One region of the Thioalkalivibrio sp. AKL6 genome, then DNA from elsewhere that is predicted to be linked to it. Evidence: predicted binding sites of a transcription regulator. Region 1 holds the regulator's gene; each other region holds the start of a gene.
The links. Region 1 encodes sigma-54, which starts transcription at its own class of promoters, with help from an activator protein. Its sites were predicted from a motif close to TGGCANGNTNCNTGCTT; they were not measured.
Positions count from the first base shown of each region.

Region 1 (10,252 bases):
GCAGCATCACCATCGACACGCGCACCAACACCCTCCTGGTGCAGGATACCCAGAGCCGGATCGAGGACGTCCGTCGCCTGGTCTCCACACTGGACGTCCCGGTGCAACAGGTCCTGATCGAGACCCGCATCGTGATCGCGGAGGATACCTTCAACCGTGAGCTGGGCGCCCGTTTTGGGATCTCCGGGACGCGGGGTGACCGCCGAACCCGGGTTGGTGGTGCCGGGTCTATCGAGGGCGCGGATGCGGCTCGGGATGCCACCACGGGGGGCATTGGTGGCATCGCTATCGGAGACCGCCTGAATAGCTCGCTGCCGGCCGGTGGCAATGCCGGGCAGGCGGGGCTGAGCATCCTGCGCAGTGGCGTGTTGCTCGACCTGGAACTGTCCGCGCTGCAGGTTGAAGGCCGCGGCGAGATCATCTCCAGCCCGCGTGTGATCACGGCCAATGGCCAGACGGCGACGATCAAGCAAGGTGAAGAAATCCCGTTCCAGGAAGCCACTGCATCCGGCGCGACTTCGACCCAGTTCATCGAGGCCGTACTGTCGACGGAAGTGACGCCGCAGATCACGCCGAACGGCAACGTGATCCTCGACATCAAGGTGACAAAGGACGAGCCCAGCCAGCGTGTGATCCTTGGGGTGCCGGGGATCAACAAGCGCGAGGTGGAGACCCAGGTCTTCGTCGGCAACGGCGAGACCGTGGTCCTGGGCGGTGTGTACGAGATCGACAGCCGCACCAACCTCGAGAAGGTGCCGTTCTTCGGGGATATCCCGTTCCTCGGAAACCTGTTCCGCAACCGCTCCACGGAGAATTCCAAAGCGGAATTGTTGATCTTCGTGACGCCGCGCGTACTCGACTGAGCGCAAGGTGTAGCGTCGGGGCTTGCCCCCGATGGGTTCGATCTCGAAAGCCGGGGCCTGTCCCCGGCTTTTCTTTGGGTGGCCCAGCCAGTAGCCTTGGCGCCCATGCAGAACATCGTACTGGTAGGCCCGATGGGGGCCGGCAAGAGCACAATCGGGCGCGGCCTCGCGGGGCTGCTGCGTCGGCCGTTCTTCGATACCGATCAGGAGATCCAGCGGCGTACCGGTGTGGATATCCCGACCATCTTCGAGTTCGAGGGCGAGGGCGGTTTTCGCAAGCGGGAGACGGCGATGCTGGAGTCGCTCCTGCAACAGGAGGGCGCGGTGATTGCCACCGGCGGGGGGATTGTCGAACGCCCGGAGAACCGGGAACAGCTGCGCGATCAGTTCGTGATCTACCTGCGGGTGCCGGTAGAGGAGCAGTTCCGGCGGACTCGCCGCAACCGCAAGCGCCCGCTGATTGCGGAGGCCGCGGACCCGAAGGCCCGCCTTCAGGAGTTGTTCGCGGTCCGCGATCCGCTCTATCAGGAGGTCGCGGACCTTACGCTGGAGGGCAAGGGGCGGCGGGTGCGCGACGCGGTAAAGGGCGTATGCGCGGCCCTGCAGGTGCAGCGCCCGGATCTTTGCCAGCCGCGCTCCGAAGGCTAGTTGGTAACCATTAAGCGCACGAAGACACCAAGCAAGGGCGCGAGTCATCCACAGTGGCCGGTTGCGGCCCCATGCGTGATTCTAATGGGGTCAACGGGCAGTGGAAGGTCCTGGGCTCCATCGATCTGCCGGACGCCTGGTGGCGGTGGTCACGTGATTTTTTGAACCCCCCGAGGACGGCGGAGCACAGCGAGGCAGTTTCCGGTTGTTCAGGCGCTTCACGACACGCATCCATACCGTTCGCGGATCCTTTTGCCTCGGAACACACCTGCCCCGAACGCCCTTCTCTAGGTGCTCCGTGGTGCACTTGCTTTGGACGTGCTTCGTGCGTTCGTGCGCTTCGTGGTCGATCCCACTGCTCGTCAGTGGCGGGTGTTGCCGCCGCCATCGGGGACGAACATGCCGTCCTGCGATGGCGGTGAGCGGCGCCCGTGCGAGGCGTGGTGAAACAGCAGGCGCCAGCCCGTGTCCAGCCAGCGCCAGGTCTGGCTGATCAGGATCGTCCCGGTGGGCGTGACGTCGCCCGGTCGCGTGATCGCCTCTTCGATGACCAGGCTGATGATCTCCCCGGTCTCGTGGCGGCCCACGATCTTCGGTTCGATCCCGATATTCAGTTCACGCGCGAAGACCAGCAGCCAGCTCTCCATCACCTCTGCCACGCCCCGGTGGGCGCGCGGGCTGCCCGGGTGGATGCAGGCGATGTCGGGACGCTCGCCCCAGAGGCGCATCATCTGTTCGATATCGGCGGCACGAAAGGCGGCGTAATACGCCTCGACGCAGCGATCGGCATCCGTTGCCATCAGTGCACGCCCCCGGTGGGCCATTCCGGCGTGGGTTCCGGGTCCGGGCTGGCGTGGTGGAGCACCATGCGCCAGCTTTCCCCATCATGGCGGTAGCCATTGGTCGCCAGCATGACGCCGCGCCGTTCACCCTGGACATACAGGTTTTCGCGCAATACGTGGAGGACGAGGTCTTCGCCCGGGATGGCGGTCACCTGGGTCCGGTGTACGACCACCCCGCGCATCCCCGGCAGGATGTCGTCCCAGCTTTCCAGGATGATGTCCGTTCCCTGCAGGCGCTCGCCACCTGGGTGGATGCAGACACACTCGGCACTGTCGTGCCAGATTTCGCGCATGCCTTGTGCATCGCCTGCCTGAAAGGCCGCGTAAAAGGCGGCTTCGGCGGATTCGGGAGAAGGGAACGTGGCCATACCGGTCGGGGCCTCCTGAGACAGAGGGGTTATTGTCGCAGGAGCATCCGCGGATGACGAATATGCGAGATGACGTAATGGGCGCGACCCGCCAGAATGGCGCTCCTTCATCATGGGAGCCCGTATGGCACGTATCCTCGCGACTGGCATTGTCACGCTCGACCACACCCTCGATGTTGCAGCCTTCCCGGCCGAGGACGACGAGGTCCGGGCGCTCGCCAGCACCACCCAGCCCGGAGGCAACGCGACCAACACGGCAACGATCCTGGCGCAGTTCGGCCACCGCCCGGGCCTGGCCGCGGTCATCGCCGAGGGTGCGGCCGGGGATGCCCTGAGCGCGTCCCTGGAGGGGCACGGACTGGATGTTCGTCACTGCGTACGCTGGCCCGGAGCGACGCCGACCTCCCATATTCTTCGTTCCAGGGAGACGGGCAGTCGCACCATCGTCCATCATCGCGACCTGCCCGAACTCGGGGTGGAGGATCTCGCGGGCGTACCCTGGCCGGAATATGACTGGCTGCACTTCGAGGGGCGTAACCCGGAGGCCCTTGCCTCCATCCTGCGGGCGGTGCGCGAGTGCATCTTTGACCAGCCGGTGTCGCTGGAGCTGGAGAAGCCCCGGCCGGGGCTCGACGCATGCCTGGACTATGCCGATGTCCTGATGCTCTCGCGCGACTGGGCGGCGAGCGTGGCGGGCACTCCCGAGGCTGCGCTGCAGCAGCTTTCCGAGCGCTTCCCGGATCGCATCCTGACCGTGACCGCCGGGGCCGAAGGGGCCTGGATGGCCGTGCGGGGCGCGATCCACCATTGTGAAGCGACGCCCGGACTGCGGGTGGTCGACAGCGTGGGGGCAGGGGATACCTTCAATGCCGGGTTGATCCACGCGCTGGTCTCCGGGGAGCCCCCGGAGCAGGCTTTGACGGCCGCTGTGCGCCTGGCGGAGCGCAAGCTCGAGCAGGTCGGCCTGGACGGGCTGGGTAACGCGGCCTCCGACCCGGGAGCGTGGCCCGGATAGCCCCCGCAGGGGGATGGTGGTTGTTGACCGGTGCGGGCGGGACTCGGAGGTTCAGGCCTCTTCGCCGAAACGATCGGCAACCAACTCTGCGAGTGCATCCAGCGCCTCCGGCGCATCCTTGCCTTCGGCCTCGATGGTGATCTCGCTGCCCTGGGCGGCGGCCAGCATCATCACGCCCATGATGCTCTTGCCATTCACCTCCTGCTGGTTGCGGGAGACGGAGACGTCCGCGGCGAACTTGCTGGCCAGGCTGACGAACTTGGCCGCGGCGCGCGCGTGCATCCCCAGGCGATTAACGATGGGGACTACGCGCTGCGGCATCGCTGCACTCCTGATCGCAGAGGAGAATCCCGTCATGGCCGCCCGAAAGGGCCTTGTTGACCAGTTCGGACAGGGGGAGGTGTTGATAGTTGAGCACGCGGATGAGCATCGGCAGGTTGGCGCCGGCGATCACACGGGCATTTGCACCCCGGGCGACACGAATCGCCACGTTGGAAGGCGTGGAGCCAAACATGTCGGTCAGAACGAGCACCCCCGAGCCGCTGTCGAGGGTCGCCAGGCGCTCGCGGGCGCGGGCCAGGACCTCGTCGGGGTCGTCGTTCTGGGACATCGCCATGGACTCGCAGTCCTCGGGCAGGCCCCCGAGCATGCTCTGCGCGGTCTGCAGCAGGGTATCGCCCAGGTTTTGATGCGTGATCAGAATGAGACCAACGCCCATGGATCTGCTCCGATTGCGGGTTCCAGAAGGCCCTCGTCCCGCGTCCAGTGGTTACTGTTTCCCCAGCTCGCGGTGACGGGTGCTAACAGTAACATGTTCCCGATCCTGCCACGCCTCCGCAAGCCGCTCCACCAGATACACCGAGCGGTGTTGCCCGCCGGTACAGCCGATGGAGACGGTTACGTAGCTGCGGTGATCGTCCAGCAGGCGCGGCAGCCACTGCGACAGGAAGCCCTGGATGCTGTCGAACATGGCCGCGACCTCCGCGTGCCGCTCAAGGAACTCGCACACGGGCGGGTCGCGACCGGTCAGGGCGGCCAGATCGCTTTCGTAGTGCGGATTGGGCAAGCAGCGCACGTCGAACACGAAGTCGGAATCCAGCGGTGCGCCGTGTTTGAAGCCGAAAGACTGAAACTGCAGGGATAGCTCGTGTTCCCCGCGCTCGCCTATGCGGTCGCGCAGGGTGCGGGCCAGATCGTGCATCGACAGGCGCGAGGTGTCGACCGTCAGATCGGCCTCCGCCGCTACATGGCCCAGCCACTCGCGTTCGCGGTCGATGGCCTCGACCAGTGGCACGCCGTCGCGCGCCAGCGGGTGGCGTCGGCGGGTCAGATGGTAGCGCCGCAGCAGCACCTCGCTGGCCGCCTGCAGGAACAGGACCTCCACCTGCACCCCGTCCGCCCGTAGTTGCGCCAGGAGATCGGAGAACCCCTCCAGGGCCTCCAGGCCGCTGCGCACATCCACGCCCACGGCCAGATGGCGGTCGGTCTCGGTGTCGTAGTGGCCCTGCCGGACCTGATTAATCAGGTCCGGCAGCAGCGGCAGTGGGAGGTTGTCGACGCAGAAGTAGCCGGCATCCTCCAGGGTGTGCAGGGCCACGGTCTTGCCGGACCCGGACAGGCCACTGACGATTAGCAGGCGCATGGCCGATTCAGCCCTCCGGGTCCGGGTTGGGGACCGTAGTGGCGGGCACCGCGCGATGGTAGGGCGGCTCCTCCGTCTCGCCGCTCATCTGGCGGCGCTGGCGTGCGCGCAGGTCGTCGCCAGCGATATAGCCCTGCATGTGCAGCATGTGGTTGCGCACGGCCGCCTCGATCATCACCGCGATGTTGCGCCCCGGCGCGATCGGCAGGCTGATCAAGGGGACGCGCAGGCCGAGGATATCGATCTCGCCGCGGCGCCCGTTCAGCCGGTCATCGGGGACCGGCGAGGGTTCGCCATGATCGCGCAGGTCGATGATCAGGCGCAGGTACTTGCCGCCCTTGATCGCGGAATCGCCGTACATGGCGCGGATGTTGAGCACCCCAAGACCGCGCACCTCGAGCAGGTCCTGGAGCAGGGCCGGGCAGTGGCCGCGCACGATGTCGGGCGCAATGCGCGCGAACTCGGGGGCATCGTCGGCGATCAGGCGATGCCCGCGCGAGATCAGTTCCAGTGCGACCTCGCTCTTGCCGACGCTGGAGGCGCCGCTGATCAGCACCCCGATCCCGAGGATCTCCATGAACACGCCGTGGCGCACCTCGAAATGGGCCAGGCGCTGCTGCAGGAAATAGCGCAGCAGCGAGATGATCTCGTGACTGCTGGTGCTGGAGCACAGGATCAGCGGCAGCGCCTCCTGCGGGGCGTCGGGCATCTCCGAGAACGGACAGGTGTCCTCGGCGAAGATCACCGCGGTGGTCCCAGTGCGGGCCATCTCCAGGATCAGGTCGTTGCACTGGGTGGCGCTGAGGCTGGAGATGTAGCGGGCCTCGAAGTCGCCGATGATCTGGATGCGGTTGGGCCGGATCAGGTTGAGATGGCCGGCCAGCGGCAGGTCGTCCCCGTCGTCGCCGACCAGCTTGCGGTCGGGTGCTGCGTGTTCGCCGTGTACGAAGCGAAGATCCAGGCGGTTTCCCATGGCCTGGATCAGGCTCTCCACGTTGATGTCGCGGGCGATCCCGCCTTCTCCCAGCGCCTCGTTCATGGCAGACGCTGCGCGCCGGAATCGCGGCTGGCGGCGGGTTCCACGGGCTTAGTCCTCGCTGAAGCGGCGCACGAGTTCCTGTTCCAGGGCCGTCGCATCCCCGGCCCGGCGCAGCGCTCCGATGGTGTCTGGCTGCGACAGGCCGCGGGCGAGCTGGGCCAGCAGGTCGAGGTGGTCGCCGGTGGCGGCCTCCGGGACCAGCAGTGCGATCAGGATATCGACCGGCTCGTGATCCATGGCGTCGAAGTCGACGCCCTTGTCCAGGCGCAGCACGGCCACGCGCGGCGCCTCGAGATCGGCCAGGCGGCCATGGGGAATCGCAACCCCATGGCCGAGACCGGTGGATCCGAGTTTTTCGCGCGCGGACAGGGCCTCGAAGATCGCGTTGCTCCCCGGTCCCGTGCCGTCACCTCCGCCGGCGAGGAGGTCCGCCAGGGCCTCCAGGGCCCGTTTCTGGCTGGAACACTCGGGTTGCAGGCCAATGCGCTCGGAGGTGATCAGCTCGGCAATCGTCATGGATCAGGAGGCCTGCTCGCGGTTGCGCTGGGCACCTTCGGCGCGGTGGTGATCCTTGACCTTTTCCTTGTGCTTGATCAGCTGACGGTCGACTTTGTCGATCAGCGCGTCGATCGCGGCATACATGTCCTCGTGAGAGGCCTCGGCGTGGATGTGATTGCCGCTGACCTGGAGATTCGCTTCGGCCTGGTTGTGCTGATTCCGGGTCTTCTCGTGGGTCAGCACGACGTGGACGTCGATGACCTTGTCGAAGTGGCGCTCCAGCTTCGCGAACTTCTCGTTGACGTAGTCGCGCAGGGCGTCGGTGATGTCCACGTGGTGGCCGGTCAGGTTGATCTGCATGGTCAGGACTCCTTGGTTACTTGCTGCCGGTGGGCATCGAGGCCATCTGCCGGCGTTCGCTGGATGAAGGGATGTGCATCGCCTCGCGGTACTTGGCCACGGTGCGGCGCGCTACGTTGATGCCCCGGTCCGACAGGACCTGGGCGAGCCGGGCATCGCTGAGCGGCTTGTTCGGGGGTTCGTCGCCAATCAATTCGCGAATCATGGCACGGATGGCGGTGGCGGAACACTCGCCGCCATCGTTCGTGCCGACATGGCTGGAGAAGAAATACTTGAACTCGAAGACCCCGCGCGGGGTGTGCATGTATTTCTGCGTGGTAACCCGCGAGATGGTCGATTCGTGCATCTCCAGGGTCTCGGCAATGTCGCGCAGGATCAATGGCTGCATCGCGACGTCGCCATGCTCGAGAAAGCCCTGCTGGCGATGGACGATCGCCTCGGCGACCCGCAGCAGGGTGTCGTTGCGGCTGTGCAGGCTCTTCAGGAACCAGCGTGCCTCCTGCAGCTGATCGCGCATAAAGGCGCTGTCGCGGGCATCCGAGACCTGGCGCACCATGCCGGCGTAGAGGTCGTTGATGCGGATGCGCGGTGCGATCTCCGGGTTTAGATCCACGCGCCAGCCCTCGGTGGTGTGGCGCACGTAGACATCCGGGACTACGTATTCCGAGGTGGCGGAGCTGATCTGTGCGCCGGGGCGCGGGTTCAGGGTGCGGATCAGATCCAGTGCGCGGGCCAGTTCGTCCGGGTCGCGTACGCCGGACTGGCGCTGCAGGGCCTTGTAGTCGCGCTTGCCCAGGCTGTCCATGCCGTGTTCCAGGATCGCCCGTGCGGCCTCGCGGGCCGGGGCGTCCGGGGCCAGTTCGCGTAGCTGGATCTCCAGGCACTCCCGCAGGTTGCGCGCGCCGACCCCCAGCGGGTCGCACTGCTGAATCCAGTGGAGCACTGCCTCGACCTCGTCGACGCCGACGGTTTCATCCTCGCCTCGGCTGATGGTCTCGGCCAGGGTGTCGAGGTCGCCCTCGAGATAGCCGTCGGGGCTGATGGCGTCGATCAGGGCCGCCCCGATGCGCTGGTCGCGCGGTGTCAGATGGCTCAGATGCAGCTGCCACAGCAGGTGATCCTGCAGGCCCTCACCGTCGTCGTCGCTGGTGTTTTCCAGCGGGTCGCGGTCATCCACGCCCTTGTTGGGTGTCGGGGCCGGCTCGTAGATGTCGTCCCAGCGGCTGTCGGTCGTCAGTTCCTCGGGGATCACGTCGTCGCTGGTGGTGGTGGCCTCCATGCGATCGCCTTCCACCAGCTCGCCGTCCTGGTTCAGGCGCTCGGTGTCGGCCTCGGCCTCTTCGTCCTCGACCTGTTCGAGCATGGGGTTGCTCTCCAGCGCCTGCTGGATCTCCACCTGGAGCTCGAGCGTGGACAGCTGCAACAGGCGGATCGCCTGCTGCAGTTGCGGGGTCATGGTCAGCGTCTGACCCAGCTGCAGATTCAGGCCGGGTTTCAGCATCGGGTATGCGGGGCGAGGGTGGGCATTGATGGAATCTTAAAGCCTGCCTTGTGGTTTGTGCACCGACCGGGCCGCATGTGGGGCGCTTTCACAGGCGGAAGTTCTCGCCGAGATAGACCCGGCGCACCTGGGGATCGGCCAGCAGCTCGTCCGGTGTCCCGGCGGCCAGCAGGCGGCCTTCGCTAAGAATATAGGCCCTGTGGCAGATGCCGAGGGTCTCGCGCACGTTGTGATCGGAGATCAGTACGCCGATGCCGCGCTGGGCGAGATGCCGAATCACGTCCTGGATGTCGCCCACCGAGATCGGGTCCACCCCGGCGAAGGGCTCGTCCAGGCAGATGAACTTCGGATCCCCGGCCAGGGCGCGGGCGATCTCGGCGCGGCGCCGTTCGCCGCCGGACAGCGCGATGCCCGGGCTGTGGCGCACGGTCTCGAGCTGGAACTCCTCGATCAGCGCATCGCCAATGCGGCGGCGCTCGTGGCGATCCAGCCCGGGGCGCAGCTCGAGCACGGCCTGCAGGTTGTCCCACACGCTCAGGCGGCGAAAGATCGAGGCCTCCTGCGGCAGGTAGCCGAGGCCGGCGCGCGCGCGCACGTGGATGGGGGCGCGGGTGATATCGCGCTCGCCCAGGGTGATGCGCCCGGCATTGGGGCGGATCAGCCCGACCAGGCTGTAGAAGCAGGTGGTCTTGCCGGCCCCGTTCGGGCCCAGCAGGCCGACCACCTCGCCGGGCGCGAGGTCGACGTCCACCTGGTCCAGCACCGTGCGCTGGCCGTAGCGCTTGGTCAGCTCGCGTCCGATCAGGCGGTCGTTGGTTTGTGCCGATGTGGCGGATGGGCTGGGGGCGGTGGCGTTCATTCGTCGTCGCGCGGCTGGATGGTGATGCGCACGCGCTCGCTGTCGCCTTCGCCGCGTTCGGCCTCGATCACGTCGGTCGTCAGGTCGTAGGTGATGCGCTTGCCGCGCGCCTCCTCGCTGGTGGTGATCACATGGGCCTGGTCGGTGAGGATCATGCGGTCTTCGTTCAGCAGGTAGTCGATGCGCAGGGCGGTGGCAATGCGCATCTCTCCGGTTTCCGGATCGGGTGATTCGAGGCGTGCCGGCTCGCCGTGGGCCTCCATTTCGTAGGGGCGGCGATCGCGGGTGCGCACGTAGACCTTGTCGGCCTCCAGGGTCATGTCGCCGCGGATCACGATCACGTCGCCGGTGTAGGTCCCCAGCCCCTGGCGTTCGTCCATCTCCGCGCGGTCGGCAGTGATCTCCACCGGCAGCGCCGGGCCCGAGCCCTGCTGGGCGAGCGCGGGCGTGGCCAGCAGGGCGAGCAGCAGGAGCGCCGCCACGCGGGCACCCGGTTGGCCCGGACGGTGGCGAAGGCTATGGGGATTCGGGGTCATGCGCGGGATCCTCCTCGCTCGTCTCGCTGTAGAGCGAGTACACGTCATGGAACAACTCTATGGTATCCCCTCGCGAGTCCA
Region 1 is NZ_AQXS01000008.1:86,021-96,272, reverse strand. It holds gene pilQ (type IV pilus secretin PilQ) at 1-863, shown strand, start outside; gene D575_RS0103555 (shikimate kinase) at 969-1,511, shown strand; gene D575_RS0103550 (nuclear transport factor 2 family protein) at 1,874-2,335, opposite strand; gene D575_RS0103545 (nuclear transport factor 2 family protein) at 2,311-2,721, opposite strand; gene D575_RS0103540 (PfkB family carbohydrate kinase) at 2,846-3,736, shown strand; gene D575_RS0103535 (HPr family phosphocarrier protein) at 3,788-4,057, opposite strand; gene D575_RS0103530 (PTS sugar transporter subunit IIA) at 4,029-4,454, opposite strand; gene rapZ (RNase adapter RapZ) at 4,506-5,378, opposite strand; gene hprK (HPr(Ser) kinase/phosphatase) at 5,386-6,417, opposite strand; gene D575_RS0103515 (PTS sugar transporter subunit IIA) at 6,466-6,933, opposite strand; gene hpf (ribosome hibernation-promoting factor, HPF/YfiA family) at 6,937-7,275, opposite strand; gene D575_RS0103505 (RNA polymerase factor sigma-54) at 7,292-8,776, opposite strand; gene lptB (LPS export ABC transporter ATP-binding protein) at 8,865-9,635, opposite strand; gene lptA (lipopolysaccharide transport periplasmic protein LptA) at 9,632-10,171, opposite strand; gene lptC (LPS export ABC transporter periplasmic protein LptC) at 10,152-10,252, opposite strand, start outside.

Region 2 (10,252 bases), 340 kb from region 1:
CTGTTGCAGACAGGACGCTACGACGAGGCACTCGAGCGGGCACAGCGTCTGCAGGAGCTCCAGCCGGAAGCGGCCGGTCCGTTGAGCCTGCAGGACGGCGACGAGGGGGCAACCGACAGCACGCTTCTCCAGCTCCTCGATCGCATGCTCATCATTCCACCAATCGATGTGCCCACCATGATTGGACCAGCACACTGGACGGTTGGTGGCTGGTTCGCACTAGGGTCCATGAGGGCGGTAGTACCGGGCCGCGGATCGCGGAACAAAAAAAGGGCTCCCCGAAGGGAGCCCTCAACTCGATGCCCCGGGGGGAGGGCCATCAAGACTAGAAAGCGTTCTAGCGTCGGTTATGCGGCCTGGCGGTAGGCGGAGCGGCGGCGGATGCCACCGACCCCGATGAAGCCGGCCAGGATCAGCAGGGACAGGCCCATCAGCGCCAGGGTGCCCGGTTCCGGCACTGCGAAGCGCAGGCTGCCATCGTGGGTGGACTGGGTTTCGCTGAACAGGGACTGGCCTTCGCGGGTGTCGCCGTACACGTTGTTGGCATCGTCACCGAAGAAGGTCTCCGGCGGCGGTTCCTGGATGGTGCCGGCGCTGGCGAAGGCGGAGACGATGAAGGTCGGATTGCCTTCTTCGTCTTCCAGCAGGTCGGCGAAGTCGATGCCGTCGCTGGTAAACCAGAAGCCCGGCAGCACGTTCACCACCTCGAATTCGAAGGTGAAGGTCCCCTCGATGAAGGCCCCGCCCTGGCTGTCGAATTCCAGGATGCTGTTGCCGGACTTCAGGGCCATCTCCATGACCTGTTCGCCGGCGCTGTAGTGTGCCGCCGCCGCTTCATAGTCCTGACCGAAACCGGGCGTCACGCCGGACATGAACAGCTGGAAGTTGTCGGTGCCTACCGCGGTGTAGTTGGCGTTGACGACGTAATTGCCGCCGACTGTATCGGTGCCGGTCACCACGCCGCGGAGTTCGTCCCAGAGGAGCCCCATGGAGTAGTCGTTACCAAGGATGTCGCCGGACTGGGGTGCGGCCGCGTTGGTGACGGTTCGGTAGGACGTGGCATCGCCGTACCCGCGGTCATAGAACACATCGCCGACCTGAACCGGGTTGTTCGGGTCCTGAATGTACTGGAAGGTCTGAGTGTTCAGGTCGAACTGGATCCGGCGGACGTTTTCGACCGATCCGCTGTAGTTTGCGGTGGCGTCGAGGTTCATGTCGAAGTCGATCACCTCCGCTGCCGTCGCGGTACTCGCACCTGCGGCGAAAATGCCGACGCAGAGCGAAGCAAGAAGTACTTTTTTCGCGTTCAAGGTATTTCTCCTGATGCTCAATTTAAAACGATTCAACCATCGCCGGGGTTTGGCCTGGTGGCCGAGTCTGTTGCTGTCGCAGTTATTACAAAGCAGATGCCGTGCCAATCTTGGGCTTGAGAATTGATAGCTCATAACCCATTGTTGTTGCGATAGATATTTAAGGGGCTTGGCGGCGGGTTTTGCATTCGCCGCCGTGTGCGGGTGGTTTGCCCGCGATCTCGGGGCGGAACTGTAAAGGGGGTCGACGAAGGCTGGCGTGGGTTCGGGGCTTCAGGCCGATGGGCAGGGGTCCATGGGCAACAAGTTCCATAAAATCAGTGACCTGCCGGAAATGGCTACTTGTAAAGCCTATCGACAACGGGCCACGGGAGGCCCTTGGGACCGGCAAAGGACCGGGGCGACGGGCCGTTTGCGAGGGGGCGTGATGTGCGGGGTACGCGAACACCGAAAGACCGGTCGGGTCTGGCGGGCGCGACGGGTCTAGGCGGTACGCGCCCGCGACAGTCGATGCGCGACGACCAGCATGGCGGGGAGTACCAGCAGGTCGAACAGCAGGGCCGCGATCAGCCCGAAGGCGGTCAGCCAGCCAAAGGCGGCCGTGGGCTGGAAGTCGGACAGCGCCAGCAGCAGGAACTGAGCCACCAGCACGATGGTCGTGGCGGTAATCGCGCGACCGCTGCGGCGGAAGCTCCGGGCGAGTGCCCAGGCAACCGGACTGCCACGCCCGCGGCGCTGGCGATAGTTGTGCAGGATGTGGATGGTGTCGTCCACGGCGATCCCGATGGCGACACTGGCAATCATGGCCGTGGCCATGTCCAGCCAGATGCCCAGCAGGCCCATCAGGGCGAAGATCATCGCCACCGGTGCCAGGTTGGGGATCATGCTGAGGAGGGTCAGGGGAACGGAGCGCCACATCAGCAGCATCAGCAGCGTGATCATCGCCGCCACGGCATACAGGCTGTGGAGCTGGCCTTGAATCAGCAGGCGTTCCTGATCCGCAAACAGCCTTGCCATGCCGGCCATGTCCCACTCGAGATCGGCCGGTGGGTTGGCCTCCAGATACCCCCGCAGATCGTCCATCAGCGCGTTGATGGACCGGGCGCCGTGGGCGTTCAGGTTGAGCAGGATGCGGCTGCGTTCGAAGTCGCGGTCCACGGCATCGAACAGATCGCGGCCGTCGTAGATGAACAGGTACTGGGCGACCAGGTTGGGGTCGTCGGGGATCCGGCGGTAGTCCGGATCTTCCTCGTTGAAGGCCCAGTGCATCTCCGCGACCAGGTCCGGCAGGGACAGGCTGTAGTCGACCTCCGGTCGCTGGTCCAGCCAGTGCTGTACGCGCTGGATCGCCTGCAGTCGGCCCGGATCCTGGAGGCTGTCCCAGTCCGGGCCGTCGAACACCACCTCCAGTGCCATCACCCCGGAGAGTTCGCTCTCCACCGCGCGGGTGGCCTGGGTAATCGAGTGGTTGTCGTCAAAGAAGGCGTACAGATCGGTCTCGACCTCGACGTGTCGGATCTGCGGGATCGCCAGGGCCAGGAGGATGGCCGTGGCCAGCAGCACCCAGCCAGCCCGGCGGATTGCCAGGTGTGCCGCCAGCGCGGTCACGCGGTCGAGCAGGAGCAATCCGCGCTTGGGCGTGAGCCAGTCGCCGCGGTCCCAGCGTCCCATGATCGCCGGCAGCAGCAGCAGCACAATCGCCGCGGCGAGGAGGACGCCAAAGGCCCCGATCAGGCCAAAGGTCTCGATCGGCCGGATGCTGCTGACTTGCAGCGAGGCAAGCCCCGCCGCGGTGGTCAGCGCCATGAACCACGTGGGCCGGGCCACGGCGGCAAGCGCCGCTTCCACGCGCGCGCGCCCCTGATGGCCGCGTTGCGCGGCGTGCAGCATGGCGTTGAAGAAGTGCATCAGCATCGCCACCGTGAGCGCCGTCAGCAACGGCGGCAGGATGGCGGAGATCAGCGTGAACGGGCGGTCCAGTAGGATCAGTAGGGCGATCGCGGGGCCGGTCACCGCACTGATGGTGGCGGCGGACAGTACGACCACCAGCGGACGCCGGAACAGCCACCACAGGAGCAGGAGGCTCACGGTCATGGTGCCCGGAACCAGGAAGGCGAGGTCCTTGACCATCGCCCGGAGCTGGGCGACATCCAGGGCAATGTGTCCGGCAATGGCCGCCAGCTCGTCTTCCAGGTCATGTGCGCCGATCCGGTCGCGCAGCAGGCGTTCCAGTTGCAGGCGTTGCAGGCTGTTGTCGAGGGCGTGCGGGCGCACGATCACGGCGAGGGCCTCGCCTCCGGTGCCGGCCACCAGGCCGGGGGCGAAGCGATCGCGCAGCACCCGTTCGCGCCATTGTTCCGGGGTGCGTTCGTCCAGCGCCCGGCCGTCGACCAGACGATCCACCGTGAAGCCGTCCGCCGTCGCCCGGATGTGATCCAGGGTGGTGACCGACAGCACCCGTTCGACGGTCGGGTCGGCCTCCATGTCCTGTGCCAGCGCATCGATGCGCTCCAGGAAGTCCGTCTCGAACAGATCGCTTCCGGTGAACAGGCCGACCAGCACCTGATCCTGGGGGAAGCGTTCGCGCAGTTCACGATCGAAGGTGACGGCCGGGGCGTCCTCGGGGAAATAGGATTCTGGGGCGTTGTCCAGATTGACCTGCAGCAGGACGGGGCCGGGCAGGAGGATCAGCAGGGCCAGGATGCCCAGCGCGAGCAGGGGGTGCCCTCGGAGCCAGCGCATCAGAACTGACCCCGCCAGCCCGTTACCAGCATGCGGTTATCGCGATAGAAGCCCCCGGCGGTACCCTCGGCACCGTCCAGCCAGTGCAGGCCGATATAGAACTCCATGGGCTCGCGGGCAATCCACGCGAGTTCCGGGTTCAGGTAGATGTCGCGCCGGTTCAGGCCAACCGAGTACCGCATGCGGGCGCGCCAGTTGTGGCCGGCAAACGGGCTTTCCAGTTCCCCGGTCAGGAAGTAACTCTCCCGGGCATCCAGCATGTCCCCGGCATTCAGCAGGTGCTGGCCGGCCAGTTGCGTGGTCATGCGGAAATCTCCGTCCCCGGGGAAGCCCTCGGCACCGATCACCCAGTCGACGCCTTCCACCGTGGTCTGGCGCAGATCGTCCGCGCGGGTGACCGGTACATCGCTGAGCCAGGCGGCCTCGGCCCGCCAGGTCCAGGCGCCGATGGCAAAGGCGGTGTCACCGCCGACCACCCATGTGCGCGGGTGCACGGCCTCCAGCGTCGGGTCGCCGGCGGGCTGGCCCGTCAGGATGGCCTGGCGGGTATCGGCATCGAAGCGGTAGTAGGGCTGCGAGTGCCGGGCGCGCTGGATTGTTACGGCAAAGTCGGCGCCCCGCCCAGAGCGTCCCAGCCGCACCCCGGCGCCGCCGTTGCCGGAGACATCGTCGTCGAGCGTGGCCTGTTCGATCAGGGGCGCCAGTGCCGGGTCCTGCGGCAGCCCCAGCAGGCGGCCGCGGTTGCGGTCCACCGGGTGCCAGAGGCTGTCGCGATCGGGCAGCTCCGCCGGCCGGAAGATGGGCAGGAACACCAGGTCGGCGTGCCAGGGCCCCTCGAAGAATTCCGCGCGGATGGCGGGATTCGCGCGTCGGCGTTCGCCGTAGGGGGCCAGCCCGAAGCGGGTCAGATCCTTGGTGCTGAGCCGGTCGGTGGGCGGAATCTCGTCCACCCGTCCCCACAGGATGCGCTGGGTGCCGACCGTGATGCGCGTGCGGTCGCCGCGGTAACGCAGGAAGTTCTCGTCGTAGTCGGCGCGGGCCCGCGTCGTGCGCGGATAGTCGCCACCCTGTTGCGCCTGGACGTCCAGGCGGGCGCCCAGGCGCAGGTCCCAGTCCTCGTTCAGGTTGTGCCGGGCGCTGACCACGGCGCGCCCGTGCTGCACGTAATCCACGGGGCGCCCGGACGTGCCCAGGACCCCGAGTTCGACCATCGCCTCGTCGACGCGCAGGTCCCAGGCGGAGGTGCCGGTTTCGGTTTCCGCCTCTGTGTCCTCGTCCGGCCTGTCGCCAAAGACAAATTCGCGCCGTGTTTCGCCGTCGGGGGTGGCCGCAACGCTGTCCGCCGATGCCGAGTCGGTGGGCTGGGGGTCTCGCGGAGGTGCGGCGTGCGCTGGGTCGGCGGCCCTGGCCTGGCCGGCAGGGGTATCCGGGCTCGACAGGACGGCGCCCACCTGCAGGGTGCGTTCGTCGCCGGTGAAGGCGTGCGGATTGTGCTCGAACAGAAGCCGGACCGTTTCCTGGATGGAGGTGTGTTGGTCCGGGCGCAGGCGCTCGGCCAAGTCCCAGAGGGTGTCGCCCGGCTGAACCGTATAGGGACCCGGAGAGGCGGCCGCCAGGGGCAGGGGGCCCAGCACCAGCAACGCGGCGAGGGCCAGGGCGGGGTGCCCCCCGGCCCGGAGGCCGTCGGCGTTATGGGCGATAGGGGCGCGCAAGGCTCGGGTCCGACAGGCCGCGGATGGTGAACAACTCGCTCGGCAGCCCGCTGTTGTAGGTCACGTCCTCGACCTCGAGGATGGTGGTGCGGTCGCTGGCGAGATCGGTCATGGCGCTGCGGGTGACCGTCCAGTAGCCCTGGATGTCCTCGATCCGCTGGACCTCCAGGCGTTTGGACGGTTCGTCCCCCCCTTCGTACAGGTCAATTCGCAGCGGCAGCAGGGTCTCCTTGTGGATCCAGCTGACGCGCTTGCTGTAGACGGAGTTGCCGGAGTCCACGGGGATGCTTTCGAGGATAGTGACGGGCGCCCCTTCGTAGGTTTCCTCGCCCAGGATGCGATGGTGGTCCTTGTGTGGTTCGCGGTCTTCCAGATCCTCGAAATAGAGTTCCGACTGCACGAAGCTGCCGCCCCGGTTCTCGCTGCTGATGCGGCGCTCGCGCTGGATGGCGGGGAGATACAACCACTGATCGACGTCACCCCCGGGGTGGTTGTGGATCAGGATGGCGGTGTCGGCGATGTTGCGCGGCGAGGTGAAGCGGATGAGGTTGCGGCTGGCGCCGGGCTCGTCGCCTTCCAGGCGGTATTCGTAGCTTTCGCGTACCCGCTCGCGGCGGCCGCCGCCGGTGAGGGTCATGATGCCGCGGGTGACGGCGTCGTCGCCGTCCGGGCGTTCGTGCACTGCGCGCGCCAGATCGCGTGCCGCGGATTCCTCGGCCAGGGCCGCGGTGGGGAGGACGGTGGCCGACAGCAGCAGGGCCGTGCCGGCGAACATGGCGATCCGGTTCATCATGGCGTCATTGTACCCCCGGGGTCGCGGCCCGCTGTTGGGCGCGCTGGGCGTGCAGTCGCTTGCGGGCCATGCGGATCAGCAGGCGATGCAGCGGGTTGCGATTGCCGCCCGGGCGCCACGTCCGCGCGAGGCGCTGGCGGTAGGCATCGAAATGCACGCCCCGCGGGGCCCACGTGACCGTCCCGCGGCCCAGCAAGAGCTTGAGCACCTCGGTTCCCATGACGCCGGCGCACAGGTCGCAGGCCATGGGGGTGGAGGGCCCGCGCCGCGCGGCCAGGTCGACGGCTGACGGGTCGGCCAGGTAGCCCATCTGCAGCATGGCGGGGGCCAGGCCGATCATGAAACGAAGCGCCAGCTCCTCGTCGTCCAGGCCGTCGTGCAGGTCGAAGTAGGCATCGAAGCTCATCCCGCCGGGACGGAAGTTCAGGAGCGCCGCCCCCATACCGAGGGGCGCCACCGTGACGGCCGGGATGCCGCGCTCGGCGCAGGCCGCGAACACCTGGCGCCGGATGTCGAAGGCGAAGAAGTCGAGGCCATCGACATAGACATCCACGCCGGCGAGGAACGCATCGAGGTTGTCCGGACTGATGCCCTGCGGGAACGCGTCGATCTCGAGCTCCGGGTTGATGTCCCGGGCCATCTGTTCCAGCACCTCGACCTTGGGCCGGTCCAGGCGCGACAGGGCTGCCCCGACCTGACGGTTCATGTTGTGCAGTTCGAAGATATCCGGATCGGCGATGCGGAAGTGGCCGATCCCGAGGCGCACGAGTGTCAGCAGATGGGCACCGCCAACACCGCCCAGGCCCGCGATTGCAATCCGCGCCCCGCGCATCTGCTGCAGTTCGCTGGTGGTCACCCAGCCGACGGTGCGGGCGAATGCCGTCTGGTAGTCGAAGGCGGAGCTCAATTCCTCAACCCGTGGTATCCATTTTCAGGTCTCGTTGGTTGCGGGCGCCACGTCCGCCCGGCCGGCAAGACTTTGGGGCGCATGGGGGCAGCGCGTGGCCGGATGGCCTTCATCGGCATCGCGGTGGGGAGTGGATGTGGTCTGCGCAGCAGGGTCGACTCCACGTGCCGGCACAGCTCGCTCAGGGCACTGGATCGCCGGATGCTTTCGTACGCCTCCCCGGAATCGATATAGAATGCCGCACGCTTGCCGTGATAGTGCACGATCTCGCCGATTTGGGTGAACTCGAGTCCGGTGTGGCGCAGGATGCGGGCGAGTGCTGGCTCCATCATGGCAAAGGCATGCTGCTTGCGGTGGTGCACGCAGAGCAGGGTGGCGGCCACGAACAGGCTGACCGCCAGGATCGGGAATACGCGAACCTGGTCGGGCGAAATTTCCAGTGCCTCGATGTCGCCGAACGGTGTGGCCGTCTCGCCATGGCGCCGCCGAAACATGCCGTGGACGGCGAGGCGGGATACCTCGCAGATGTTGTCGCGGTCCAGCCGGTCGGGGCGCCAGGCGCTGTCGAAAAAACTCTCGCTGCAATGGCGTTCCATCGGCAATTGCGTGATCGAATCATGGGCGTCGACATGGACCACTCGCACACACCCGGCCGCCATGGCGCTGGGCTTGTGTTCCAGCAGGCAGTGCCAGGCCTGGGTGTCGTACTCGTCGATCTCCTTGTGCCCCGGGCAGTCTTCTTCACGCTCGAAGCCGAACTCCTTGCAGTACACCTGATAGCGAAGATGCTGGATCTCCTCCAGGCTTTGCCCGGTGCGCGTGGAGAGGTCGAAGTACCGATTGAACGCACTGACTACCGAGTCGCTTTCCACGACTAGTTTCCTCCTGCTACGAGCCCCGCCGTATCCGAGGGCGGACCCCATGGCTCGGGAGCTTCCGCATGGCGCGGCGTGCATTCCGGTCCGGGACTCTCCCATGCAGTGTAGTGCGGAACTTCCGAAAGTGCCGGAAGCTGCAATCGCTGCCGCCAGGCCTTCAGGGCCTCGCCCGCTTCGTCCGTGTGCGTCAGGCAGGGTATGCGTGTGCCGCGATGCCGGTGCGGCGAGCCACAGACCTCGACGGGCAGGCCATGACATCGCAGCAGTCGCGCGAGCGCCGGGCGCACCAGAAAGAACATGCGCAGGTATCCATGCCGTCGTGCGTATTCCTGCGAGGCCTGACACAGGTGATAAAGCACCTCGGGCGAGGCCCCGCGTACGATCAGTCGCGAAACTTCCACTGCCGGAACATCGGCGTCGGCCTCCACCTCCGGGAACAGTCGGCAGTTTGTCGTGGTCGGCAGTGGGCGCTTGCCCGGGAGGATCAGGCGCATCGCGCCGACCCAGCGCGTTTCCGGCGGGCGACCCTCGTGGCTGATCAGGAAGTGTTCGGCATGTTCGTCGTAGGCGTCGCGCTCAATGCCCTCCGGGTGCTGCTCGGCGGGTTCGAACCCGGTTTCGCGGCAGTACACCTCGTAACGCAGCCGGTAATGAATGCGTCGGGCGGCCTCCGACCGGGCGAGGTAGGTGCGGATCCGGCCGGGGCTATCCATCTGATCGGGCGCGTCCGAAATCGGACGCGACGAGCGGTTGCGGGGACGCTTTTGCGATTTCTGCCTGAATGGTCGTCCAGTGATTCATCTGTCTGCTCCCGTGGGTTGGAGATTAGTAGCCGCTCGCTTCAGGCGGCGGCATTCGCGAACTGCAGCCCGACCCCCCGTGGACTGGAAAACACAACGACGCCGTCGCGGGCGCCGTCATTCGGCACGATTACCCGGATGGCGGTCCCGGGCGGTGGCCGTGGCTGGTAGCGCAGCGGCATGACGCGCGCGCCGGAGCGCGAGATGTCCATCAGACGGCAGTGAGCCGGCCGTCCCTGGATCCACATTTCCGTGCGCAGGTTGACCGCCTCGCGCGGCCAGCGCCGTCGTTCCCTCTGCTCGCTAGTGGCCTCGTCGGCCTCTTGTCCCTCGCCGAATTGCCACGCGATGGCTGCGCCCCAGTGCTGCTCCTCCGCCGATCCGGCGTAGATCTGTGCCTGTGCCGGTTCGGTGATCGGGGGCGACCCCAGCCGGTTGATCAACGCCGCGACGAAGCTGGCGGAGACCTGTTCGTACTCCCCGGCGGTTTCCAGGTCCTGGTATAGCTGGCCATGGATCTCGTCGAGGATGCGGAGACGTTCTGCCCATGTCTCGTTCACGATTGCGGGGAACCAGAAGTCCGCGAGCTCCAGTGCCAACTTTTCGTGACTCATCAGCGATCCTTGATGGTCGGTGCAGGGGCCGCTGCGGATGTGAAACTCTACCCTGTGTGTGCAGCAGCAAACTCTGTACCAGTACACAGAAATGACAGGGATTCGCTCATCCTCGCGCGAGTCGCCTGCGCCGTGATTTGCCCGTCAGTTCGCCAGCTGTAAACAATCCCGACATCTGTGGACAGTCCCTGGCAAACCCACTTCAATGAACCTGGGATTTCTCCCAACCCGGCCTCGCCGGCACGCCGGTGTCGAGCCCGGGGGGTCCCGGCGCAAGGCAGGCGCGTCCGGGGGGACAGGTATTTGTTAGCAGATCGGCCCGCGAGCGCTACTAGGCGCCGGTGCGGTCGGCGGGAAGCTGGGTTGTATGGAAAAGATCGTTCAAGAGCTCTGGCAGCATGTTCGCTCCACTTGGCGCAAGCGCTGGTGGATCCTGCCCATTGCATGGCTGGTCTGTCTGGGCGGCTGGGCCTACGCCCACAACCTGCCCGATACC
Region 2 is NZ_AQXS01000008.1:422,791-433,042, reverse strand. It holds partial or broken gene D575_RS0105130 (lipopolysaccharide assembly protein LapB) at 1-366, shown strand, start outside; gene D575_RS0105125 (PEP-CTERM sorting domain-containing protein) at 348-1,310, opposite strand; gene D575_RS0105120 (RND family transporter) at 1,794-4,052, opposite strand; gene D575_RS0105115 (LysM peptidoglycan-binding domain-containing protein) at 4,052-5,764, opposite strand; gene D575_RS0105110 (outer membrane lipoprotein-sorting protein) at 5,742-6,557, opposite strand; gene D575_RS0105105 (ThiF family adenylyltransferase) at 6,562-7,464, opposite strand; gene D575_RS0105100 (PEP-CTERM/exosortase system-associated acyltransferase) at 7,461-8,336, opposite strand; gene D575_RS0105095 (acyl-homoserine-lactone synthase) at 8,339-9,055, opposite strand; gene D575_RS0105090 (PilZ domain-containing protein) at 9,184-9,756, opposite strand; gene D575_RS0105085 (XrtA system polysaccharide chain length determinant) at 10,124-10,252, shown strand, end outside.
Region 2: a site for sigma-54 is predicted at 1,401-1,417, ahead of D575_RS0105125 (PEP-CTERM sorting domain-containing protein). Genes of this name have one in related genera too.

Region 3 (10,252 bases), 110 kb from region 1:
GGTCATGGTGTTGCCCAGCAGCATCCCCAGCAGCGGGATGGCGTACTGCGGCTCCCACCAGGGCGAGGGTCCCACCATGGTGGTCAGCGCGAGCACGGTGACGGCAAAGGCCGAAACGAACATGGTGACCGCACCGATCCCGTAGCCCCACAGCCCGGAAAAACGGCGCTGCTGGCGCGCCATCACCTCGTAGCCGGCGATCGACACCATGACCAGCGCCATCAGCGCCACCCAGCCCAGGTGCGCGTGGTCGAACAGCGTCTGCAGCACCAGGCCGATCAGCAGCAGCTGGATCACGGTGCGCGCCCCGGCGATCAGCAGGCTGCGCCCCAACCCCATGCGCGCCCAGATGGTCAGCCCAGCCAGGGCGACAACCAGCAGCGCCGCCAGCGTCAGATCCAGCGCGGAAAGCGAGATCAGGTCCACGCGTTAACCTCCAACTGGCCATCGCGAATGGTCAGGATGCGCCCACCCAGACGCTGGCGCTGCAGCGTGTCATGACTGACCCATAGTGCCGCCGCCTCTTCTTCGGCCAAGTACGCCCGCACCGCGCGCTCGATGCGCTTGGTGTTCTCCAGGTCCAGGTTGGCGGTGGGCTCGTCCAGCAGCAGGACACGGGGCCGGTTCAGCAGCGCGCGCACCAGACCCAGGCGCTGTTTCTCGCCGCTGGAGAGACGCTCGACTTCCCACCCCAGCGAGGCCTCGGGCAACGCGACCTGTTCCAGCAGGTGCAGGGCCGCCTCGCGCGAGAAATCGGCCGGCAGGTGTTCGTCCACGCGCTCGCCCCACCAGGCGGTCTCGGCCGGCACATAGGCCACGCGCCGGCGCCACTGGACCGGCAGCATGGCGTCGCGCGCCTCGCCGTTCAGCATCACCTCCCCCGTGCTGGGGTCGAGATCCGCCAGGGCGCGCAACAGCAGGGACTTGCCGGCACCCGAGGCGCCGGTGACCTGCACCAGTTCGCCCGGCTGAACCGCCAGGTCCAGCGGGCCCAGCTGGGCTGTTTTCAGTTGTCGGACGTCCAGCAGGCGATCCATGCGACAGGCTTCCGGTGCGGCAAAAGCGGGATCGTACCCGAAGCCAGGGTACGGGGATGAATGGCCGGACCGGGAGACGCTGCTTGCTGGGAAGAGAGCCGGCCGGGGTGTTAGTAACCCGCGGGCATCAGTCGCAAGAACCGCCGCGGGCGGGGGGGTCGCGGGCAAGCCCGCTCCCACAGGGTGTGCCGAACAAAAAAAGGGCGCCCGATAAAGGGGCGCCCAAAGGCCAACATCCAAGTCCTGGGAGACTGTCTTGTCGGCGTCGGAGGAGACGATGTATCGGGATCGAGCCGGGTTACGGCCCGACCCCGGTTTCAGGTTAAGAGGCTTTATTGCTTCCCGGTGAACTCCGGGTAGGCCTCGAGACCGCACTCGGCGATATCGGCGCCCATGGCTTCGTCCTCTTCGCTCAGGCGGATGCCCATCACCGCCTTGAGGATCGCCCAGACGATCAGGCTGGCCACGAAGACGAACACGAAGATGGCGAGCAGGCCCACGATCTGGCCGAAGAAGGTCGCATCCGGGTTGGACAGCAGGACCGCCATCACGCCCCAGATACCGGCCGTCCCGTGCGCGGAGATTGCACCAACCGGGTCGTCGATCTTCAGCTTGTCGAGGGCGACGATCGAGAACACCACGATCACGCCACCAACGGCACCGATGATCATCGCCAGGACCGGGCTGGGCATCAGCGGCTCGGCAGTGATGGACACCAGCCCCGCAACCGCTCCGTTCAGCGCCATGGTCAGGTCGGCCTTGCCGAAGATCAGACGGGTGGTGATCAGCGCGGCCACCACACCCCCGGCCGCGGCCAGGTTGGTGTTGGCGAACACGGCGGCCACGGCATTGGCGGACTCGATGTCCGACACCTTCAGCTCGGACCCGCCATTAAAGCCGAACCAACCCAGCCACAGGATCAGCACACCCAGCGTGGCCAGCGGCATGTTGGAACCCGGAATGGCGTTGATCTTGCCATCCGCGCCGTACTTGCCCTTGCGCGCCCCGAGGAGCAACACACCGGCCAGCGCCGCAGCGGCACCCGTGAAGTGGACGATGCCGGAACCGGCGTAGTCGAGGTAGCCGATCTGGTCGAGGATACCGCCACCCCAGCTCCAGAAGCCCTGGATCGGGTAGATGAAGCCGGTCAGCACGACCGCAAAGGCCAGGAAGGCCCACAGCTTCATGCGTTCGGCCACGGCACCCGAGACGATGGACATCGCGGTGGCCACGAACACGACCTGGAAGAAGAAGTCGGCACGATCGGAGTAGTAGATGTCACCACCGCTACCCAGCACGTCCGCGACTGCGTTGTCGCCGCTGATCAGGAAGCCCAGCCCCGGGATGATGGAGCTGAGACCATCGCTGTACATGATGTTATAGCCGATCAGCATGTACATGATGCTGGCGATCGAATACAGGGCGATATTCTTGGTTGCGATTTCGGCCACACTCTTGGTGCGCACCATACCGGCCTCGAGCATGGTAAAGCCCGCGGCCATCCACATCACCAGTGCACCGGCCACCAGAAAGTAAAAGGTGTCCATCGCATAGGCGAGTTCGACAACTTGCTGTTCAATTTCCATGATTGAAATTCCTCATTCGCTGGAAGGCAAAGGTTTAAAGCGCTTCCGGTCCGGTTTCGCCCGTGCGAATGCGCACGACCTGCTCCACCGGCGTAATAAAGATCTTGCCGTCGCCGATCTTGCCCGTGCTGGCGGACTTTGAAATGGCCTCGACGACCTGGTCGACCAGGTTTTCGTCAACGGCCACTTCAAGCTTCACCTTGGGCAGAAAATCGACTACATACTCGGCACCGCGATACAACTCGGTATGACCGCGCTGGCGACCAAAACCCTTCACTTCGGTCATGGTCATGCCCTGCACGCCGATCTCCGAGATCGCCTCGCGAACATCATCAAGCTTGAACGGCTTGATCACGGCGGTAATCATCTTCATGTCAGACTCCTGTGGGCGGGCCCGTCGGAACACGGACCCGCCTTTGCATTAAGAGGTAATAGCCGGCTTCAGAACGTCTTGGACCAGCCCACCCAGGCGCCCAGGTCCTCGTCGGATTCGTCGACGTACTCGAGGTTAAGGCTGAATTCGCCCCAGTCCCCGGCGTCGCGCGCCAGGCTGGCGGTATAATGGGTGTAGTTTTCGGCATCGGAATCGTCGAAGCGGGTACGACCCACGAGGAACCCGGCGCTGTAGACATCCATGAACGGGATATCCAGACCGGCGTAGAAGTACATGTCGTCATCCTGCAAGGCCGAGTCATCACTGTCGTGAACAACATAGGCCATGCCGCCGTAGAGACCGACGGTGCCAGTATCAAAGCTGACTTCCCCGTAGATCTCGCCAAAGTCGGCGCTCAGGGAGCCGGTATCATCCCGGGCGTCGGGATAGGCGTAATAGATGTAACCGACGTCATATCCGAACCCGCTGGCGAACTCGTCGGCGAATCCGGCATAGAGATCGAGTTCGTAGCTGGTGTCATCACCAAAATCGACGTTCGACAGCCAGGTTCCGGCGTAAAACCCGGAGGCATGCTCGTAATCAATGCCGCCCTGAATGGCCGCACCGTCATCGCTTTCGGAAAAGCCCCGGAAGTAGTAGTTGGACACCGCACCAATGTTCACGGACAGCTCCGCGGCGGCGGTGGAGGTAAACGCGACGCCACCGGTGGAGCCTACGGTGAGGACAGCAGCGGCCAGCGCGGAACGGGTGAACTTCTTCATATTGGTCATCTCCCAGATTGGTCAATCGAGTGTCGCGTAGTCGACACCCGGTCCTTGCACGGGCTGTGCCAAGTACCAAAAGGGAGCAAAATCGGCTTTTCACAACACGTGTTGCGGCCGAACCACGAGGTTTTGCCTCTGGATGGTGCGCACTAAAAGTGCACACGCACCAAAAGCGTGCGCTCAACAAAAAGTGTGAACACGGTCCGGCCTCCGCACGGGGCAGACGCGGAACAAGAGACAGGAAAGCGGGCCGGAAGGACCCGCAGGAGAAGAGGGGCTAGTCGGACGTCGCGAGGGTGCCGCGTTCGATCTCGATGCCGACCTCGCGTACACCGGGAACGGCCCCGGGCTTGCCCAGCTTGATGCGCACCCAGGGGGTGCCGAACTGGGCCATCAGGGCCTCGGCGATCTCTTCGGCCAGGGATTCCAGCAGCGCGTGCGGCTCGCGCGTGACGATGGCACGCACCGCGTTGGCCACCGCCTCGTAATCGACGGTATCGCCGATCTCGCCGGAATAGGCGGCGATGCGGGTATCCGCCGCCAGTTCGATGTCGAATCGCAGGCGGCGCTGGATCCGCTGTTCCCAGTCGTAGACACCGACAACGGCATCAATTTCGAGGTCGCGCAGATAGATTCGATCCATGGGCTCGGCGGGCTCCTGTAGGTCGGCGCCTATCCTACTGCCCGGGCCGCACGAGGTACACCGAGCCGTTATCATGGAGCTCTCCTTGCACGGCTTCGAGACACGCATGAGCGAGCCCTTCCACGACCTCCCGTGGCCCGACAGCCCCGAGGGCGAACCGCGTCGCATCGGGGTAGAGATCGAGATGGCCGGGGTCTCGCTGGAGATTATGGCCGAAGCAGTAAAGGCCGAATTCGGGGGGGAGATCGTGCCGGACAGTGCGTTCGTCGCCCGCGTGCGCGATACCGATGTCGGCGACTTCCAGCTGGAACTGGACGCCCGGGTGCTGAAGGACCGTGCCTACCGCGAGCATCTCGCGCGCCTCGGCATCTCGCTGGACGACTCCGACAAGGCGGCGCTGGATCGCTGGCTGGCCGACGCCGCCGGCCGCCTGGTCCCGCATGAAATCGTGGCCCCGCCGATCCCGGTGGCCGACCTGCCCCGCCTGGACCGGGTACGCGCGGCCCTGCAAGAGGCCGGCGCCCAGGGCACCGAACGCTCGTTTCTCTACGCCTTCGGGTTGCAGATCAATATCGAGATCCACCGTACCGATGCCGAGTGGCTGCTGGCGATCCTGCGCAGCTTCCTGCTGATGGCCGAGGCCCTCACCGCGGCCGGCGCAATCGACCTGGCACGGCGACTGTCGCCCTACATTCGCGCGTTTCCCGGGCCCTTTGTACGCCACATGCTGGACCCGGACTTCCAACCCGATCAGGCCGGCCTGATCGATGCCTACCTGGCGCACAGCCCGACCCGCAACCGACCACTGGACCTGTTGCCCTTGTTTGCCCACCTGGACCCGGAACGGGTCAACGCCGCACCGGTGGAACACGACTTGATCAAACCGCGCCCGGCCTTCCATTACCGCCTGCCGAACTGCGAGATCGACGACCCGGACTGGAGCCTGGCGCGACCGTTCAATGGCTGGGTCGAGGTGGAACGTCTGGCGGCGGATCCGGAACGCCTGGAGCGCCTGTCGCGGGAATACCTGGACCGCCCCGGCCAGGCCCTCGGCCGCTGGGCCGACGACTGGAGCCAGCGCCTCCGTGACTGGTTCTGACTCGGCTCCCAATGCAACCAGCCGGGTCACGCCCCAAGCCCGTCGCCCGGTGATCGCGATCACCGGGCCGGACCAGGGCGGGGGTCCGGCCTGGCTGTTCACCGCCCTGGCGGTGTGGCGCGCGGGAGGCCGCCCTTTGCGGTTGCGTCCGGGGAGACCGCGCGGCCGTTGCCCGTTCGACGGACTGATCGTGGGCGGCGGGGCGGATGTCGACCCCGAGCTCTACGGCGAGACCCTGCCCGACGGGCCGGATGCGGCCGCCATCCGCCAGGCGGAGCGCCGCCTCTCGCAGCGCCTGATCGGCTACCTCTTCTACCCGGCCCTGTGGCTTCTGCGCCGGCTGTTCCAGTCGCACGGCGGCGTACTGGACGTCGACCGCGACCGCCTGGAGAAGGCCCTGATCCACCGCGCGCTGGACGATCACCGGCCGATCCTCGGCATCTGCCGCGGCATGCAGCTGGTCAACGTGGTGCGCGGCGGCACGCTGCAGCGCGATCTGGGCGAGTTCTACGTGGAAACACCACAGGCCCGCAGCCTGTTGCCGGTCAAGCCGGTCCAGCTGGAGCCGCGCAGCCACCTGGCGGACATCCTGGGCGACGCCACGCTACACGTGAACGCCCTGCACAATCAGGCGGTGGATGGCCTGGGTCGCGGGCTAAGGGTCGCCGGCCGCGAGAGCAGCGGCGTGGTACAGGCGATCGAGGCCGACCGCGGCTGGTGCATCGGCGTGCAGTGGCACCCGGAATACCTGCCCCAGAAGCGCCGCCACCAGCGTCTGTTCCACGCCCTCGTTCAGGCCGCCGCCAATACAGGCTAAAACCCGATTCACCACCAAGCGCACGAAGACATGAAGAAGGGCAGGCGCTTAGACCGGGTACGGCACGGAGAGGCCGCCGAGGCCGCAGTAGCCGTGGGGGACCTTGGCCAGGTATTGCTGGTGATCCTCTTCGGCGAAATAGAACGCCGGCCCTTCGACGATCTCGGTGGTGATCGTTCCGCCCCGCGCCCTGTCCAGCGCGGCCTGGAAGCGTTGGCGGCTGGTCTCGGCGGCCGCCAGCTGGTCGGCATCGGTGGTGTAGATCGCGGAGCGGTACTGGGTACCGACGTCGTTGCCCTGGCGCATGCCCTGGGTCGGGTCGTGGCCTTCCCAGAAGGTGCGGAACAGCGCATCCAGGTCGACTCGCCGCGGATCGAATACCACACGCACCAGTTCGGTGTGCCCGGTCTGGCCGCTGCATACCTCGCGATAGGTTGGATTCGGGGTATAGCCCCCACCGTAACCGACGCTGGTGGAGTACACCCCGTCCAGCTGCCAGAACAGGCGCTCGGCGCCCCAGAAGCAGCCCATGCCGAACTGAATCACCTGCATGCCCTCGGGGTATGGCGGCGCCAACGGGGTTCCCAGCACCATGTGGCGCTCGGGAACCGGCATCGGCTCCTCGCGCCCGGACAAGGCCTGCTCGGGCGCGGGCATGCGCGGCTCGGAAAATGCGAACATCGGCGACTCCATCAGTCGGCCGGGGTGAGCCGGATCAGCTCCCCCGGGTTGTGGTCGGTCAGTACATAGATTGCGCCTTCGTGCACGCGCACGTCGCGCACACGGCGATCCAGATCCGGCAGCACCTCGGACTCATTGACCAGGTCGCGCCCGTCGAAGGTCAGGCGGCGCAGTGTCTGGTGCGCCAGTCCGCCGACCAGCAGGTCACCATCCCAGTCGGCAAAGGCCGGATCGCGCAGGATCGCCATGCCGGACGGGGCAATGGAAGGCGTCCAGTGATGCAGCGGTGACTCCATCCCCTCCTTCTCGGTCAGACCCTCGCCCACCTGGCCGCCACGGTATTCCTCGCCGTGGGTAATGACCGGCCAGCCGTAGTTCAGGCCAGGTTCAATGATGTTGACCTCGTCACCCCCGCGCGGGCCATGCTCGTTCTGCCAGAAGGTGCCGGTCTCGGGGTCCATCACCATGCCCTGCGGGTTGCGCACACCCCAGGCCCAGATCTCCGGGCGGGCGTCGGGTTCATCCACCAACGGGTTGTCATCCGGCACCGAACCATCGTCATGCAGCCGGATGATGCTGCCGATATGGGTGGAGGTGTCCTGCGCATGATCGCGATCGCCGCGGTCACCCACGCTGATGTACACGTACCCGGCCTGGTCAAACACGATGCGGCTGCCGAAGTGGCGGCCGCCGCTGACACCCGGCTCGGCGGTGAACAGCGTCTCCACGTCCTGCAGCTCGCCATCCTGGAAGCGCCCACGCGCCAGGCGGGTCGTCAGTCCGCCCTCCACGCTCGCCGAGTAGGTGAAGTACAGCCAGCGGTTTTCGGCGAACTCCGGATGCAGGGCAAGATCCAGCAAACCGCCCTGGTTGCGCGCCTGCAGGTCGTCCGGCAACCCCGGGACCAGCGCGCCCTGCCCATCGAAGGCCTCGGCGTCCTCGAACCAGCGCAGGGTGCCCGGGCGCTCGCTGATCAGTGCACCGCCGTCGGGCAGGAAGGCGATGGCCCAGGGGTGATTCAGTTCCTCGTGCAGCACGCTGACCTGCAGATCCTGCTGCCCGCCCTCCAGGCCCTCGGCCGAGACCCCGGAGGACCCGGTGCATGCCACCAGAAGGCCCACGGTCATGGGAACCACCGTTACACGTCCCAGGATATGTTGGCGCTTGCTCATGGCTCGCTCCTTGTTCGGTCCGATGTCCATTGGTACCTGTGTTCAGGCGACGGGTTCCCTCGGCTGGCAAACAGGGCACCAGTACGTCGAGCGGCCGTGTTCGCCCAGCAGGGCATATTCGACCGGTGCGCCGCACTGCCGGCAGGGCTCGCCACGGCGGCCATAGACGTTCAGGAACGCCCCCTCCTCCGCGCGCTCGCGGGTGATGCGCGGACCCGGCTTCAGGTTGCGCCGCAGCAGCCGCTCGGCATCGCGGTACAGCCCCGCCAGCACCCGCTGCGATACCTGCCCGAGAGGCCACAGCGGGTGACAGCCTTGCAGGAACAGCACCTCTGACTTGTAGATGTTCCCGATGCCCGCCGCCAGCGACTGATCCAGCAGCACATCCAGGATCGGGCGCGCCGGGTCCGCGACGGTCCGCACCCGCATGACCACGGCATCCAGGTCGATCGCCGGGTCCAGCAGATCAGGGCCGACACGGGCATCCAGACGCGGGACATCCGCCGCCCCCGCCGTGCGCGGGCGCCACTGCAGCTCGCGAGGATGAAAGCAGACCAGCACCCGCTCCGGGAGGCTGAGGATGGCCCAGGCACTGGAGGCCGGCTTGTGCCAGGCGACACCCGGGGCGTACTGGTGCCAGGTCCCGTACATCCCCAGGTGGGTGCGCAATTGCCACGGCCGGCCATCCGCAGCTGCAAGATCCAGCAACAAGTGCTTGCCCCGGGCCTGCACGGTCCCGGCGGTCATCGCGCCATGCTCGAGCAACGGATCGCCGCGCCGGGCGCGGGTCGCTACCGCAGTCAGCGTGGCGCCCTCCAGTACCGGCCGCAACGCGGCGGCCAGCTTGTGGATCGTGTCGCCCTCGGGCATGCGGGCGGGATCAGCGCTCGCGCGCGGGGTACAGGCGCGGCTCGCCCTCGGGCCGGGTGCGGAACAGGCGCATGGACCACAGGTACTGCGCCGGGGCCTGCTCGATGCCACGCTCGATGGCGGCGTTCATCTGCCGCGCATCGACGGCATCATCCCCCGAGGGATAGTCTTCCAGGGGCGGCCACAGGCGCATCACGTACTGGTCCGCCGCCGCGTCATACCAGGCGAAGCTGGGCAGGACCGCCGCCTTCGACATGCGCGCCAGACGCGCCAGCGCGGTCAGCGTGGCCTTCTGCACACCGAAGAAATCCACGAATACCGCGCCCTCCGCGCCCAGGTCCTCGTCCGGCAGGTAATAGAAGAAGCGACCGCGCTTGAGCTGGCGAATGGCCGGGCGCAGGCCCTGGCCGCGGGCGAAGATATCGCCGGAATAGCGCGTGCGGCTGCGGTGGTTGATCCACTCCAGCACCGGGTTCTTCATCGGCTTGGCGAAGGACACGCCGTCGAACATCTGACTCATGCGCACGCCGCCGTAATCCAGCCCCAGGGAATGCGGCGCCAGGATGATCACTGGCGTCCCGCCGGAGCGCAGGCGCTCGTAGTGCTCCAGACCCTCGATGCGAATGCGGGCGGCGTGCTGGCCGGGCTTGCCGAACCACAGCAACCCGTAGTCCAGCGCCGTCTGCGCCTGGTAGCGGTAATAGGCCTCCAGGCGCTGGGCGCGCTCCGCGGCGCTCATCGCCGGGAAGCACAGCTCCAGGTTGCGCTCGACCACCGCCCGACTGCGCCCGGCCAACCGGCGAATCAGCCGGCCCAGCCCGCCGGCGAGACCGCGCACGGCCGGGCGCGGCAACTCCTGCAGCACCCAGGCCAGGCCCAGCAACAGCCAGCTGCCCCAGTAACGCGGGGCGAAGTGCGCGGCGGTCAGCGGGGCCTGGTAGGCACCAGCACCCTCGCGCCGCCCGGTTTCGTCGTCGACAGCGCTCATGCGCCCCCGGCACCGTCGGTGGGCCCGTCCGTGGCGGCCTGCTGCTTGCGGGCGCGCTTGGCGTAGACCTCCATCTCCTTCGCGGCCTGCAGATCACCCTTCTCGGTGGCCACGCGGATACCGCGCTCGCAGGTGGACAGGGCCGACTCGGGGCGCTCCAGCTCCACCAGCGTCTTCGCCAGCAGCTTCCAGGCCGCGGAA
Region 3 is NZ_AQXS01000008.1:192,979-203,230, forward strand. It holds gene fetB (iron export ABC transporter permease subunit FetB) at 1-426, opposite strand, end outside; gene D575_RS0104035 (ATP-binding cassette domain-containing protein) at 417-1,037, opposite strand; gene D575_RS0104040 (ammonium transporter) at 1,370-2,623, opposite strand; gene D575_RS0104045 (P-II family nitrogen regulator) at 2,658-2,996, opposite strand; gene D575_RS0104050 (TorF family putative porin) at 3,065-3,778, opposite strand; gene folB (dihydroneopterin aldolase) at 4,059-4,424, opposite strand; gene D575_RS0104060 (amidoligase family protein) at 4,498-5,523, shown strand; gene D575_RS0104065 (gamma-glutamyl-gamma-aminobutyrate hydrolase family protein) at 5,573-6,340, shown strand; gene msrA (peptide-methionine (S)-S-oxide reductase MsrA) at 6,389-7,021, opposite strand; gene D575_RS0104075 (PQQ-dependent sugar dehydrogenase) at 7,033-8,193, opposite strand; gene D575_RS0104080 (DNA-formamidopyrimidine glycosylase family protein) at 8,236-9,063, opposite strand; gene D575_RS0104085 (lysophospholipid acyltransferase family protein) at 9,074-10,051, opposite strand; gene D575_RS0104090 (tetratricopeptide repeat protein) at 10,048-10,252, opposite strand, start outside.
Region 3: a site for sigma-54 is predicted at 3,833-3,849, ahead of D575_RS0104050 (TorF family putative porin). Genes of this name have one in related genera too.